DNA from 2 places in the Vallitalea maricola genome. Region 2 is predicted to be linked to the other one. Evidence: riboswitches for the same ligand, from Rfam matches in the RefSeq annotation. Region 2 holds a riboswitch; the other holds the start of a gene.

Region 1 (7,503 bases), on a different contig from region 2:
AGAAAAATGTCGCATTAAAATTATTAGTCTTTTTCAGTAATGACAACTAATTATTAAGTATTTTTTCAAAACAGCTAATAATTATACGCATTTTATTAAAAATATAATAATAAATGGCGTATTGCAAAATATGTTGAAATAATTGAACAAAACAAAATTAAGTGATATAATAAATATAAAATATATAATTGATATTCATATATTAATTTAATATTATGAAATTTATTGGAGGGTGTTAAAAATGAAAGGCAAATTAAAAAGTACATTAATTTATGCTTTGTTTTTTGGAGGAATTTGGGGTATAACAGAGGCCACACTTGGTTATCTATTGAATTTAAGTACCATTGGTATTAGTGGTTGTGTTATGTTTCCTATAGGGTATTGTATTCTACGTAAAGCCTATAAGAAGAGTAATAATTTTTCAGTGATCTTTTATTCAAGTTTGATAGCAGGTATCATTAAATTAGTCAATTTATTTATGCCTATCTCACATCCAGTAAAAGTTATTAATCCAGCATTCGCTATAGTTTTAGAAGGATTGAGTGTAATGGCTTTAGTAGCATGGAGTGTTAAGAAAAACAAGGAAATAGGATTTTCTAGTGCATTATTAGCAGGTTTTTCTTGGAGAATCATATACTTTTTAGATGCAGTGATTCTATTCAATATTGGTATTCCATCTAGAATGATTAGTAAAGGTCCACAAGAATATCTGTTAAAATTCTTGATAATCAATAACTTGGTTAATGCCTTCATCATAATGTTAATTGCAAAAGCAGACAAAAAAGGTAAGATATTAAATGTTTCTGAACGTGCTGTAAAACCTATAACAGCTGTATGTTCACTTGTATTAGCTGTAGGTGTTCAATTATTGATGACATATATAAAAACTATAGCATAGTACATATTCTATAATTGTTAAAAATTTTATATTTACAAAATGAGAAATGCTGTTATAATATGTATGTAAAAGTAAATATGTTCGGATGAAGATTGCGGAAGAATTATCGACCGCTTTTGGACGAACCTCTGGAGAGACTCTTAATGAGCACCGAAGGGGAAAACTAATGAATGATTAGTGAAACTCTCAGGTAAAAGGACAGAGGATATATTCACTATAGAATATATTTTGTAACCAGAGGTCAAATCATATGATTTGGCTTTTTTTATTAATAAGCCATGGAATCATACCATTGGCTTTTTTTATTGTAAAAAGATACTATATTTTTCTATAACAAGACATAAATTATTAAAGACGGAGGATTTTGGATGGATACAATGATTGAAATATTTAAGAGAATTGATAGTGTGGTTTGGGGACCACCACTACTTATACTATTAGTTGGAACAGGATTATATCTAACGATTAGGCTAGGAATCATACAGGTTTTTAAGCTGCCTCTAGCACTGAAATATTTATTTGGAAAAGATAAAGATGATAAGGCTGATGGTGATGTATCTAGTTTTGCTGCCTTATGTACTGCTTTAGCAGCGACCATAGGTACTGGTAATATTGTCGGGGTTGCAACAGCTATAAAAGCAGGAGGTCCAGGAGCACTTTTCTGGATGTGGATTGCTGCATTTTTTGGTATGGCAACTAAATACGCTGAATCCCTGTTAGCAGTAAAATACAGGGTAATAGATGAGAATGGTCAGATGTCAGGTGGACCAATGTATTATATAGAAAAAGGACTAGGGAATAAATTTCTTGCTAAACTTTTTGCTATATTTGGTATTGGTGTTGCATTCTTTGGTATAGGGACATTCACACAGATAAATTCTATAACAACTGCTGTGAAGATTACTTTTAATGTTCCTGTAGCAGTGACAGCAGTTGTATTGACATTGCTAGTAACTTTCGTAACACTAGGTGGAATAAAAAGTATTTCAGGTGTGTGTGAATTCATTGTTCCTGTTATGGCTGTTTTATACATAATTGCTTCTCTTACAATAATTATATTTAATATAGAATCAGTACCAAGTGCAGTCTCATTGATTATTAATAGTGCTTTTACACCTATGGCGGCGGCAGGTGGATTCTTAGGTACAACAGTTATGAAAGCTATTCAGAACGGAATATCAAGAGGAGTATTCTCCAATGAGTCAGGACTTGGGTCAGCTCCAATAGCAGCTGCAGCAGCTAAAACTGATTCATGTGTTAAACAAGGTCTTATATCTATGACAGGTACTTTTTTTGATACTATCATAATATGTACTATGACAGGTATATCATTGGTTATGACAGGGGCATTCAAATCAGAATTCGCAGGAGCTGAGATGACTAACTTGGCATTCAAACAGGGATTACCTATAGCTGGTGGAGAATTCATCTTAACTATTGGACTTATCTTTTTTGCATTTACAACAATACTAGGATGGAATTATTACGGTGAAAGATGTACGGAGTATCTATTCGGGGTAAAAGGTATCGTACCATACAAATTAATATTTATAGGATTAGTAGGAGTAGGTGCGTTCCTAAAACTAGACTTGATATGGGTTATAGCTGATATCGTTAATGGATTGATGGCAATACCTAACCTTATTGGAATCATTGGTCTAAGTGGAGTCATATCATTTGAGACTAAACAGTATTTTAGAACTCTTAAGGAAGAAAGATATAGATAGGTAAAATTAAATGTAGAGTAATAATTATTATGAAAAGCTTAGGATGTTATTAATCCATAAGCTTTTTAAATTGTTTGAAAATGGACAATATTGTGCAATAAAGAACAAGATTATCTTCTAGTATCTATAGTTAACGTATGATATTATTTTAATAAAATAACAGTATTTAATAAACTTATCTTTTTATTTCCTTTAGAAAACTTTATAAAAATAATATACAATCTCCTTTTATTTTTTTGTTTAGATAGATTAATACATTAATAAATTAATGTATTAATCTATTAAATATAATCATAGAGTAATAGTTAACTAAAATTGACTAGATTAAAACCTATAAGAGACAAAAGAAATAAAAAATAGGAGGAAGGATTAGCATGAAGAAATTTCACAATCTTATGACTCTAATTATTGCAGTTTTATTACTTTTTACAACTATTACATGTACTAGTACGCAGGCACAACAGATTAATGAATGGCAGACTGGAGTAAGTTATAGTGTTGGGGATTTAGTAACTTATAATAGTACAGTTTATGAATGCAGACAGAATCATACTTCATTAGTAGGATGGGAGCCACCTAATGTTCCATCACTTTGGTTGGCAACTACAACACCAGATCCAGATCCAAATCCAGACCCAAACCCAGACCCTAATCCAGATCCAGGTCCAGGTCCCTCAGATCTTGAAAGAGTGGTTGTTGGATATTGGCATAATTTTGATAATGGTTCGGGGGTAATAAGACTTAGGGACGTAACTACAGATTTCAACGTAGTTAATGTAGCTTTTGCAGAACCAGTAGGTGATACATATACAATGGCGTTTTCACCTTTTAATGCAACAGATGCAGAATTCAAATCAGATATTCAAGAATTGAAGGCTAGAGGTACTAAGGTTTTAATTTCAATCGGAGGAAGTAATGGAACAGTTGAGCTACTTAATAACACAGCTAAGCAAACATTTATATCAACAATGATTAATATCATTGAGACTTATGGTTTTGATGGTATGGATATCGATCTTGAGGGCAGTTCACTATCATTAGATGCTGGAGATACAGATTTTAGTAATCCAACTACAACTAAGGTAGTTAACTTAATTGATGCAATAACAGCAATACGCAATCACTTTGGTAATGATTTTGTTTTAACTATGGCACCTGAAACTGTTTATGTTCAAGGTGGTTATAGTACATATGGAGGTTCTTGGGGAGCATATTTACCTGTTATCTATGCACTTAGGAGTGAGCTTGATTATATTCATGTACAGCATTATAATTCTGGTTCTATGGTTGGACTTGATGGTATGTCTTATACACAAGGGACTGCTGATTTTCAAGTAGCAATGGCAGAGATGTTATTAAAAGGATTTCCAGTAGGTAATAATCCTAATAATGTTTTCCCAGCTCTAAGAGAAGACCAGATAGCTATAGGTATACCTGCGTGCAGTAATGCGGCAGGGGGTGGCTATATTAATAATACTGAAATGAAAAAAGCTCTTGACTATATTGTAAAAGGTCAATCGTTCAATGGACAGTATCAGTTACAAAAACCAGAAGGATATCCTGACTTAAGAGGAATTATGACATGGTCAATTAATTGGGATGCTTATAATAATTATAATTTCTCAACATTCTATTCTAATTATTTTGGCACTCTTGGAATTATTAATCCAACACCAACACCTCCACCAGCAGGTAAAAGGATAGTTGCCTATTATCCTGAATGGGGAGCTTATGCAGGACATAACCAATATGCACCATCGGATATCCCATGGGATAAAGTGACTCATATAAATTATGCATTTGCAGATATTAAAAATGGGGAAATTGCATGTTTTGATGAATGGGCAGCCAAGGGTATATCTTTTGGAGAACCTTGGGATTCACCTTACAAAGGATGTTTAGGTCAGTTCAAAAAATTGAAGCAGCAATATCCTAATACTAATATCCTTATTTCAGTAGGAGGATGGTCAAGATCAGCAGAATTTCATAATGTTGCGGCTACACAGGCTTCAAGAGAAAAATTTGCTCTTAGTGTAGTAGACTTTTTAAGAGAATGGAACTTTGACGGTGTAGACATTGATTGGGAATATCCAACATTCTACCGAGCAGGAGATACAGTTGATAATCCTAATGATCTAGGTACACCTTATGCGACTCCAGATGAGAAGCAGACTTTTACTTTGTTACTACAACAGCTTAGGACTACTCTTGACCAAGCAGGTGCTGCTGATGGAAAATATTATTATGTAACTACTGCTGTAGGTTGCGGCAAAGATAAAATAGACCAGACAGAGCCTAATCTATACGCACAATATGTAGATTTTATCAATGTCATGACTTATGATATGCATGGTGCTTGGGAAGGCATAACAGGTCATCAGTCACCAATGTATTTTGATACTAATGCAGAAAATGCTTACAGGTCCTATTTCCAAACATTATATACTGACCCTGCGGAAGTAGAAGCCAATGTTGAATTAGCTAGGAAATACACAGTACATGAAGCAATGGAGTATCTGAAAACTTTTGGTATACCAGCTGATAAACTAGTTCTAGGTTCACCATTCTATTCAAGAGGATGGGCAAAAGTACAGAATAATGGACCAATAAGTACTTTACCAGGATTGTATGCAACTTGTTCTGGCACTAATCATACAGGTACTTATGGGGCACATGGTATTTGGGATGGAGGAAGATACGCTGGTAATAACCCATACTATACCATGATAAGCAAAGAGCAAGACAACTCATTCCAAAAATATCGTGACCCAGTTTCAAAAGTTCCATATCTCTATAGTGAGTCAAAAGGAGAAATGTACACTTACGAGGATGCTGTCTCATTACAAGAGAAAATTGATTACGTAATTAATAATAACTATGGAGGTATCATTTTCTGGGAACTAACTGGTGACTATGTTGCAGCTACTGGCACTAACAAAGGTGGAACAGGTGAATTAGTTAATCTACTTTATAATGGGTTACTTGGACCATAAGAATGTTAATAATTAATGGATGGTATCAGTTTTGATACCATTCTTTTTTATAAATATTTTTAAATATTAAATATAATTTGAAAATGTATACAGAAATTCCCATTGATGAGGAAGTATATAATAGGCATTTTATATTTCCTTCAAAAGATAAAGTGTATATTATCAAAGATGAAGATGATAAATTAATTATAGATATTTATCCTTTCAAAGGAGAAGTTAAATATATAGAACCCAAAATTGAAAAATACTCAAATAATAAAAATAAAATTTTAAAATAACCATCCAATATTAAAAAAATGGATGGTTTTTGTTATAATGATACAATACGGGGGGGGATAATTATGGGAAAAAAAGCAGCTAAGAGACAGAGTATTACTACCAAGTATTTTTTGAATTTTATTATATTGATTATTATACCTGTATTGTTAATTAGTTTCCTACTGAATATGGCTTACAAAAATATTTTTGTAAACCACTATTCTGAGATGGTCATGCAAACTATGGAACAGATGTCTATAAGAATACAGGACGAATTGAATAATATTTCCTTGAAAAGTGCTATGATAGGAAATGATTCAGAAATAATCAATCTAGTATCTAGGATGAAAAAATCTGAAGCTGAGGGTTATCAGCGTTTAGACCTGTCTAATCAAGTAAATTCTAAAATAAATTCATTGTTGAATTGCTCTGATGATATATATTCAGTTATTTTCTTTTATAAAGACGGTGGACATTACTATTTCAAAAGCCCTTTGATTCAAGACGAGAAAACTTTGAGAAAAGAAGCTTGGTATAGGGAAACCATCCAGAATAAAGGTAGAATCATAATGCCAGAAAAAACAAAAGAACTAATAAGCACTGGGCTTAGTCAAAAACAATTGTATTTTTCAATGAGTCCAGATATCTTAGGTGAACAGAATGAAGTTGAAGTGGTTTGCTTTGTTTTTATGCCCAAAAGTATAGATTCTATATATGCCAAGTATCAAAATCAAAGAATGGGAACAGGATTACTAATAAATAAAGATAATGATATTATCGTATCATCAGATAATAAAATCACTAAAGAAAATATCCAAAAATGTGGTCTCTTCAATCAAAATTATATAAAGAGCAGTTATAATGATGTAGTGTTGAATAATAAGAAAAATATGATCTATACTTACTTAACTAATAACGATAAATGGTTACTAGTCAATATAATTGATTACAATATGCTAACCAGTGAGATGAATCAGGTAATGATGTACTTTGTTTTAATCTATATAGTCATAATTATTCTATTCATTATTTTTGCTGTTTTCTTTATCAAAGACATAATTACTCCAATCAAACAATTAATCAGTAAGATGAAAAGCGTTCAAAAGGGGAATTTTGATGAGAAGATTGTTGTAGAAGGTAGTTCTGAAATAGTTGAAATGGGTGAATCTTTCAATAATATGGTATCGGAGATAAATCAATTGATTATTGAAAGGGACATCCAAGAAAAAGAAAAAAGCAATGAAGAAATGAAAGCCTTGCAGGCTCAGATTCAACCTCATTTCATATATAATACCTTATCATCGATTAGACTCATGGCAATGGTAGCAAAAGTAGATGGTATCAAAAATATGACTGATGCCTTTATGAAGCTCCTTTCTGCCATATTTAAGCATAATGATTCCTTGATTAAGGTAAAAACAGAAATAGAATATCTTAATAATTATTTGTACATAATGAAAGTCAGATTTGATGAATTATTCACAGTTGAATATGACATCAGTGAAGAAATAGAATCTTTATATATGATTAAACTTACCCTACAACCTCTTATAGAAAATGCTATTCATCATGGAATCAGTAAAGTTGATAGGAAAGGTATAATAAGAGTTAGAGGTTATCTACAGGA
Region 2 (7,503 bases):
AGAGCGTTAAGACCTTGGTTGGATGTAATATTGGAAGTTGCTTTATCACGTCTTATATGTTGTTCTCTAGCTTGTAGAGTCAACACAAAACCTCTTTTTCCATTTACATCTTCTGCCTGACCTACTATCCTGCCTGGAAGTTTTCTCATCAATTTTTTAGTACAGGAAATAAATCCTAGATATGGACCTCCAAAATTAAGTGGATTACCTAGACTTTGCCCTTCACCAATAACTATATCAGCACCATATTCACCTGGAGTTTTTAGAATAGCCAGTGATATTGGGTCTGCATTAATCATTAACAGTCCTTTTGAATCATGGGTAATTTTTTCTACTTCACTCATATCTTCTATAATTCCAAAGAAATTAGGATTTTGAACAATTACTCCTGCAACATCTTTATTCATCTTATTTCTTAAATCATCTATATCAGTAACGCCATCATTTTCTTCTATTTCAATAAGTTCTATTCCCTTATATTTTGTATAAGTCTCTAAAACTTTTCTTGTACCTGGACTTACAGTCCTAGAAACAGCAATTTTATTTCTTCTTGTGGCTCCACATGCCATAAGTGCTCCCTCTGCTGTAGCAGTAGAACCGTCATATAATGAAGCATTGGCTACATCCATACCTGTCAATTCGCATATCATGCTTTGATATTCAAATATAGCCTGTAATGTACCTTGACTGATTTCAGGCTGGTATGGAGTGTAAGCAGTATAGAATTCAGAACGTGAAGTTATATGTTTTATAATAGATGGTATATAATGGTCATATGCTCCTGCTCCTAAGAAACATACCAAATCATCTACTCCTTTATTACTGTCAGCAAACTTTTTCATGTACTGACTTACTTCTAATTCACTCATTGGTTTATTAATCTTCAATAATTCCTTTAACCTTATTTTCTCAGGAACATCATCAAATAAAGCATCTATGCTCTCTACCCCTATAACTTCTAACATACTCTTTATATCTTCTTCTGTATGTGGTAAATATGGAAACATAAGCTACCTACCTCCTTACATATTAATTTTTATTTATCGCAGAACTCTTCGTATTCTTTTGCATTCATAAGATCTTCTATTTCATTTTCATCAGCTAATTCAATCTTACAGATATAATTAGTATATGGGTCAGTATTAATTAATTCTGGCTCATCATCCAAATCTTCATTAACCTCTACTATTGTACCTCCAACAGGCATATATATGTCTGATGCAGCTTTTACTGATTCTACAACACTAAATGCATCTTCCTTAGCGAATTCATCATCTACTTCTGGTAATTCCACATAAACTATTTGACCCATAGCATGTTGTGCGTAATCTGACACACCTATTATTGCAGTATTCCCATCTACTTTAACCCATTCATGATTTTTAGTGTAATAATAATCTTCCATAATTTTCATTGTTAATTCCTCCTAAATTTATTTTATATTATTTAGTGTAGATATAAACAAGGCATAGCCTCTTTTGTTAACTATTTGGAATAATTTTTCTTGTAGAATTTTTTGCTTACTACCTTAGCTGGTACTTGTTTTTTCCTGATCTTAACACTTACATCTGTACCCATTTTTGTATAATCTATATCAATTAAACCAAGAGCTACAGTTTTACCTACTGATGGTGATTGATAACCTGTAGTAACAACCCCTATCTTATCTCCTTCAGGTGATAAAATATCATAACCATGTCTAGCTATACCTTTTCCAAGTAATTCAATACCCACAAGTTTTCTTGATAGTCCTTGCTCTTTTTGTTTAATCAACACATCTTTACCTATAAAATCTGTATCTAATTTTACAAAATATCCTAAAGATGCTTCTAATGGAGTTATGTCTTTATCTATTTCATTTCCATATAAAGGTAATGCAACCTCGAATCTAAGTGTATCCCTGCAACCTAACCCAGCAGGTTTTAATCCTTCATCTTTACCAGCTTCCATTATTGCTTCCCATATATTGACTATATTGTCTAGAGAAGTATATATTTCAAAACCATCTTCTCCTGTATATCCTGTTCTTGATACAATACATTTGTTATTATTGACTAACACGTTCTCATTGAATCTAAAAAATGTGATTGCCTGTAAATCAGTGTCTGTCAATTTTTGGAGTATTTCTTGTGCTTTTGGTCCTTGTAGTGCAACTTCTGCTACATCATCGCTAATATTTTCTAAATCAACATCAAATGAACCTTTTTGCTCTACCATCCAATTGTAGTCTTTTTCAATATTGCTTGCATTAATGACAAGGAGGTAGTCAGTGGTATTATATTTATAGACTAACAAGTCATCTACTACACCACCGTTTTCATAGCACATAAGTGTATACATAACTCCATTATCAGTAATAACTGATATATCGTTGGTAACTAGATTCTGTATGTATTTTTCTGCCTCTTCTCCCTTAACTGTAACTTCGCCCATATGACTTACGTCAAACATCCCTGCATTATTTCTTACAGCATTATGCTCTTCAAGAATACTCTCATAATATAATGGAAGTTCAAAACCTGCGAAATCAACTATATTTCCATTATATTTCTTATGAGTATTGTATAAAGCTGTTCTTTTACTTTGTTCCATATGTAAACCTCCCTAATCTATATATTGAACTTAAGCATCTATACACCCAATTTAAATAAGCTCAATATATTTTTCTTGATTTCATAAGTCTAATAGATATAAATAATTGCCGCTATATAACAATTATTTAATTGGACTTATATAGAATATATTAGTATTATGATTTAAAAACCATATAGCATAACAGTCGTTCAGATAGTATAGGGGAATATTTCGTCAGCTAATTAAACGTCCATGTTTAAAAAGCTGAGTTCGCCGTCCTGGCTCACTGCTCCATATTCCCCTATACTATCTTCGCTCGGTAATCTAGCCATACCTTTTAAGCATTATTGGATAGTATAATTAAATATAAAAAAGGATAAGAGAGCATTTTAATGTAAATGCCTCTTATCCTGTATTTTTACCTGAGAGATTCTATCATTAAGATATTGCTCCTTCGGTGCTTTCAAAAAGCTTTCCAGAATTCCCATCCAATTACGATCCTTTTGCCTGAAAGATTCTATAGAAATATGGCTATTTCTATGTTGCTTCTTCGGCTCCTTAAATAGGTATCTCTCGCAATTTTCCCATAGGATTCATTATTTAATTATTCTTTTAATCATATTATATACTAATATATATGTTAATGAGTTTAATAAGTTACACTCATCATTTATAACTTCATATTAATGTATTATCAGAAATTTTTCAAGTGTTTTTATAAAATATATTAATAAATATTAATAAAAGCAAACACCTGATCGCTAATCATTAATCATAAAGGTGATTATACCAAAACTTTCATCTTTCATTCTATTAAAGCTTTCTCGTGCATTAGTTGTTTCAACAAGGTCTAGAGTATAGCAGTATTCAGTTATACCTGATAAATCCATTTTGAAATTAGTTTCCCATGTATTGTTCATAATCCATGAGTACACATCTCTTTTATTGTTCTCTTCCTTGTTGTCACAAAGAACTATTGGATGATGTTTTAATTCTCCCATATATATAAGTGGTGTGTCTTTTGTTTGGATTAAGATAGTATTCTTGTCTGATTCATATATCAAGCCATTATCAACAAGATAATATTCCATACAAGTACCTGGAATCTGATCGATACCTGGTCTCATGACAGCATCACTTTTATCAATATATTTTGTTGCATCAAGATTATCAAGTGTTAATGGTAGATATACACTTTCAATATCTGTAGATAATGTTTTGGCTATTTTGTATTTAAACTCTAATTTTGGTAGAGTATTATATAGTTTTATAACTACAGAACTAAAATAAGTCCCTTCCAATTCATATATAAGTTCAACAGTTGTAAATATCTCGCCATTATCAATGATCTTAATATAAACTAATTTTCCAATATATTTTTCTGCATGAAGACCACGTATATTTCTACCTAATAATCTTCTTTCTTCATATACATCTGTTTTTACTGGTGTTTTTTCATAGATAGGAGTGAAGAATGCACTATCTCCATCTTTTAGCATCTCAACCTTATCAACCTTATTGTAGAAGGAAGTTACTCCTTTACCTATTTCATAAGATATTTTGAAGTAATCATTTTCTATGCCATAAGGAATTTTATAATTTGTTGTATCGTAATCATTAACGATATCTTTGACTCTTTCTGCTCCTACATAAGCAACTCTTGTATTAACAATTTCTTTTTGAAGAACTTCTTCATAACTATAGACTTTTTCTTCATTAGCTTCAAAAGTGTCTACAAAGCTGATTAGAACACCTCTTGGATGAGAAGACATCTGAGCCTTCATTTCTTCACCTGTAGATTCACAAATAACTTTGACACCTTGATATTTCCATACTTCTATATAGAATTCTACAATGCTTTTACATCTTGTATTGGATGGATTAATTGCTTTTATCTTACCACTTAGATCATAATAACGAAGTTTGTCACCTTTTTTATGAGTAATTCTATTAAGATCTTTAGCTGAAGCCTCATGTGCCTTAGATGCATAGCTTATATTTCTAATGTCTAGATTCTGCACCATTGTATCATAAGGATTAGTAATTGTAGAAGAATGACCCCAAGTATGTTCAGCAAATAGTAACATGTTGTCTTCTGCTTCTCTTACTAATTTTTCATTACTTATGTCACCATCTTTATCTAATCTTTTACATAAATGGTACATTCTTTGAGCTTCTTTGTAGTGTTTTACTGCATATGGTGTACTTCCCACACCATTAGCCCACCAATCTGTTAAATCACCTGTATAAACTGGTGCATCTTTTACTTGGTCTTTAATCTTATCATAGAATTCTTGCACTGTTACCATTTGAAGTTCAATCTCATCACCATAGACATCATTAAACTCTTTTATAGTTCTTATAATATCTGTATTTGGTGGAGCGTTGTCACTAAACACACCTGATACACAGGCAGGAATAAAGTTATAATCATATCCATTTTCAGCGCATTGTTCAAGATAATTATCTATATTATGCTTAAGTGCATCAATATGATTTTGAGGCTGAGTTTTGCCGAAATAGTTTTCTGTCATGAAATTAATGTTCTTGTTATAGATTATACCTAAAGCATTACCCAAATTGTAATGTTCTCCGCTGAATACTAATAATCTTTTACCATCTTTATTTTCCCAATAATAAGGTTTTTGATTTTGATAAAGAGGGTACATTCCATGATGAGTATGAATGTTAGTAAATAAAAATTCGATATTATTATCCAATAATACATCAAATGTTCCGAGAGAAATTCCATTGACATCTGCATTCATGGCTACTTTTACATCAATTCCCTGTTCACCAAAAATATCAACCATTTCTTTTGTTCTTTTGTTTAATACTTCCTTATCAACTAAATCATTAAAATTCAAATACGTAGCAGATAATCCAATATTATTAGATTTTACTACATCATAGAAATCATTTTTCTCTTGTTCTGTAGCTTCCTCTAAGAATCTTTCTACACAATAGTATGTTTCACAATTCCACTTGAAGTCTTTATCGATTGTTCCATTCTTATAGCCTTCTTTGATTGTATTTACTGCCGACTTGATGTAATCAACATGAGTATAAATAATTCTTTCTTGTAAATCAGTATAACCGATGTCAGTGTGTGAATGATGTAGAATATACATGGTCCATTTTCTATCTAGCATAGTATAAAAGCCTCCTTAACCTTGTACCATTAATAATATACTTCCAAATAATGATATACTAATACTTCTACAAAATATTGTTTATTCTTGTTTATTTTTTGTTTTATTTTGTCTTGTTAATTTACATATTATACTTATTTTTTTATAAATATTTTGTCCTTATTTTACTTTTTTGCTAAAACAACATATATGACTTAGAAATTGGTAATACTTATTATATGATTATATAAAATAATTAATCGAGGAAGTGATTCAATGAATTTAAATAATTCTATACGTTGCCCTGTTTGTAATTCTACTAATTTAATGGCAAAACATCAAGCTACCTTCACCTATTCTTATAAAATAGGTACAGGTGATAATAATATACCGCAAAATGATAAGAATGTATCTTTTGAATTTGATACTAGGGAAAATGGAGATTCTTTTCAATACATCCAATGTGAAAATTGTGGCACCAAATTCCCATGTGATTTCAACCTTAATCCTGACCAATTCGACTTTACTATACTCCAAAAAGCTGTTCGCTCTGACCACACAAGAAAACCTGAATTCTTAGGATAGGAGATTATAATGAGATTATCGAAAAACCTGACAAAAAATATAGATGTGATCAATAAAATACTACCTATCAAAAAAAGTTTTGATATCATTGGACGAGATATTACTTTTGGCAATACAAAAGGATATCTTGTCTTTATAGATGGATTTGCAAAAGACGATATAATGTTATGGTTACTAGAAAACCTTCAAAACCTTCCTTCACAGAATACAACTATAAATGATTTGAAACAATGGATATCAAGTCATATAGGATATATAGAAGTTGAAACCTTCGATGATTATGATACTATTAGAGATTCTGTACTATCAGGAGCAGTTGGTTTAATATTAGAAAATCAATCTGAGGGTATAATAATTGATGCTAGATCTTATCCTGCAAGAGGTCCAGAAGAACCGGATCTTGAAAAAGTAACACGTGGTTCTCGTGATGGATTAGTTGAAACAGTGATATTCAATACTGCATTAATAAGAAGAAGAGTAAGAGATTCTCGATTAATCTTTGAAATGACTACAATCGGAAAACGTTCTAAAACAGATGTGTCGATTGGTTATATTGCAGATTTGGTTAACGACAAATTACTTGATGATCTCCATAAAAAAATCGATAATATTCAAGTTGAATCCCTTATCATGGCTGAAAAATCTCTTGAAGAACTTTTAATAAAGAAAAAATGGTATAACCCAATGCCACAAGTACGTTTTACAGAAAGACCTGACGTTGTTGCAGCTCATCTACTCGAAGGTCATATTGCTATTATAGTAGATACATCACCAAGTGTAATATTGCTTCCTACAACATTCTTTCATTTCACTCAACATTCGGAAGACTATTATCAAAATCCGTTAATAGGAACATATATAAGATGGATAAGGTTTTTGTCCATTTTGATAGCAACAGTATTATCACCGCTTTGGCTAATGTTTGCATTAAACCCATCGTATCTGCCTGAAGCATTAAAGTTTGTTGGCCCAGAAGAAGTTGGTAACATACCTTTATTCATTCAATTCATCATATTAGAAATAGGTCTTGATATGTTAAGGATTGCATCAATTCATACCCCTAATACCTTATCTACTTCTCTAGGTATAATCGGTGGTTTGATTCTTAGTCAATTCGCTGTAGATGTAGGTTGGTTCATACCAGAAACCATATTGTATATGGCGATTGTAGGAATATGCACCTTTGCTTCTCCAAGCATTGAATTTGCACTAG

Evidence for each region. A riboswitch is a leader RNA that binds a small molecule or an ion and turns the genes downstream of it on or off. The one in region 2 is predicted to bind glycine.
Region 1: another riboswitch for glycine. It lies ahead of AACQ14_RS14655 (alanine/glycine:cation symporter family protein); the one in region 2 lies ahead of gcvT (glycine cleavage system aminomethyltransferase GcvT).

The regions. Positions count from the first base shown of each region.
Region 1 covers NZ_BTPU01000050.1:18,222-25,724, forward strand. Annotated here, with positions in the region: gene AACQ14_RS14650 (hypothetical protein) at 242-898, shown strand; glycine riboswitch at 1,017-1,110, shown strand; gene AACQ14_RS14655 (alanine/glycine:cation symporter family protein) at 1,267-2,625, shown strand; gene AACQ14_RS14660 (glycosyl hydrolase family 18 protein) at 3,000-5,618, shown strand; gene AACQ14_RS14665 (hypothetical protein) at 5,702-5,896, shown strand; gene AACQ14_RS14670 (cache domain-containing sensor histidine kinase) at 5,960-7,503, shown strand, end outside.
Region 2 covers NZ_BTPU01000017.1:36,451-43,953, reverse strand. Annotated here, with positions in the region: gene gcvPA (aminomethyl-transferring glycine dehydrogenase subunit GcvPA) at 1-1,007, opposite strand, end outside; gene gcvH (glycine cleavage system protein GcvH) at 1,037-1,414, opposite strand; gene gcvT (glycine cleavage system aminomethyltransferase GcvT) at 1,486-2,592, opposite strand; glycine riboswitch at 2,982-3,056, opposite strand; glycine riboswitch at 3,060-3,160, opposite strand; gene AACQ14_RS05655 (glycoside hydrolase family 38 N-terminal domain-containing protein) at 3,336-5,726, opposite strand; gene AACQ14_RS05650 (hypothetical protein) at 5,982-6,290, shown strand; gene AACQ14_RS05645 (spore germination protein) at 6,300-7,503, shown strand, end outside.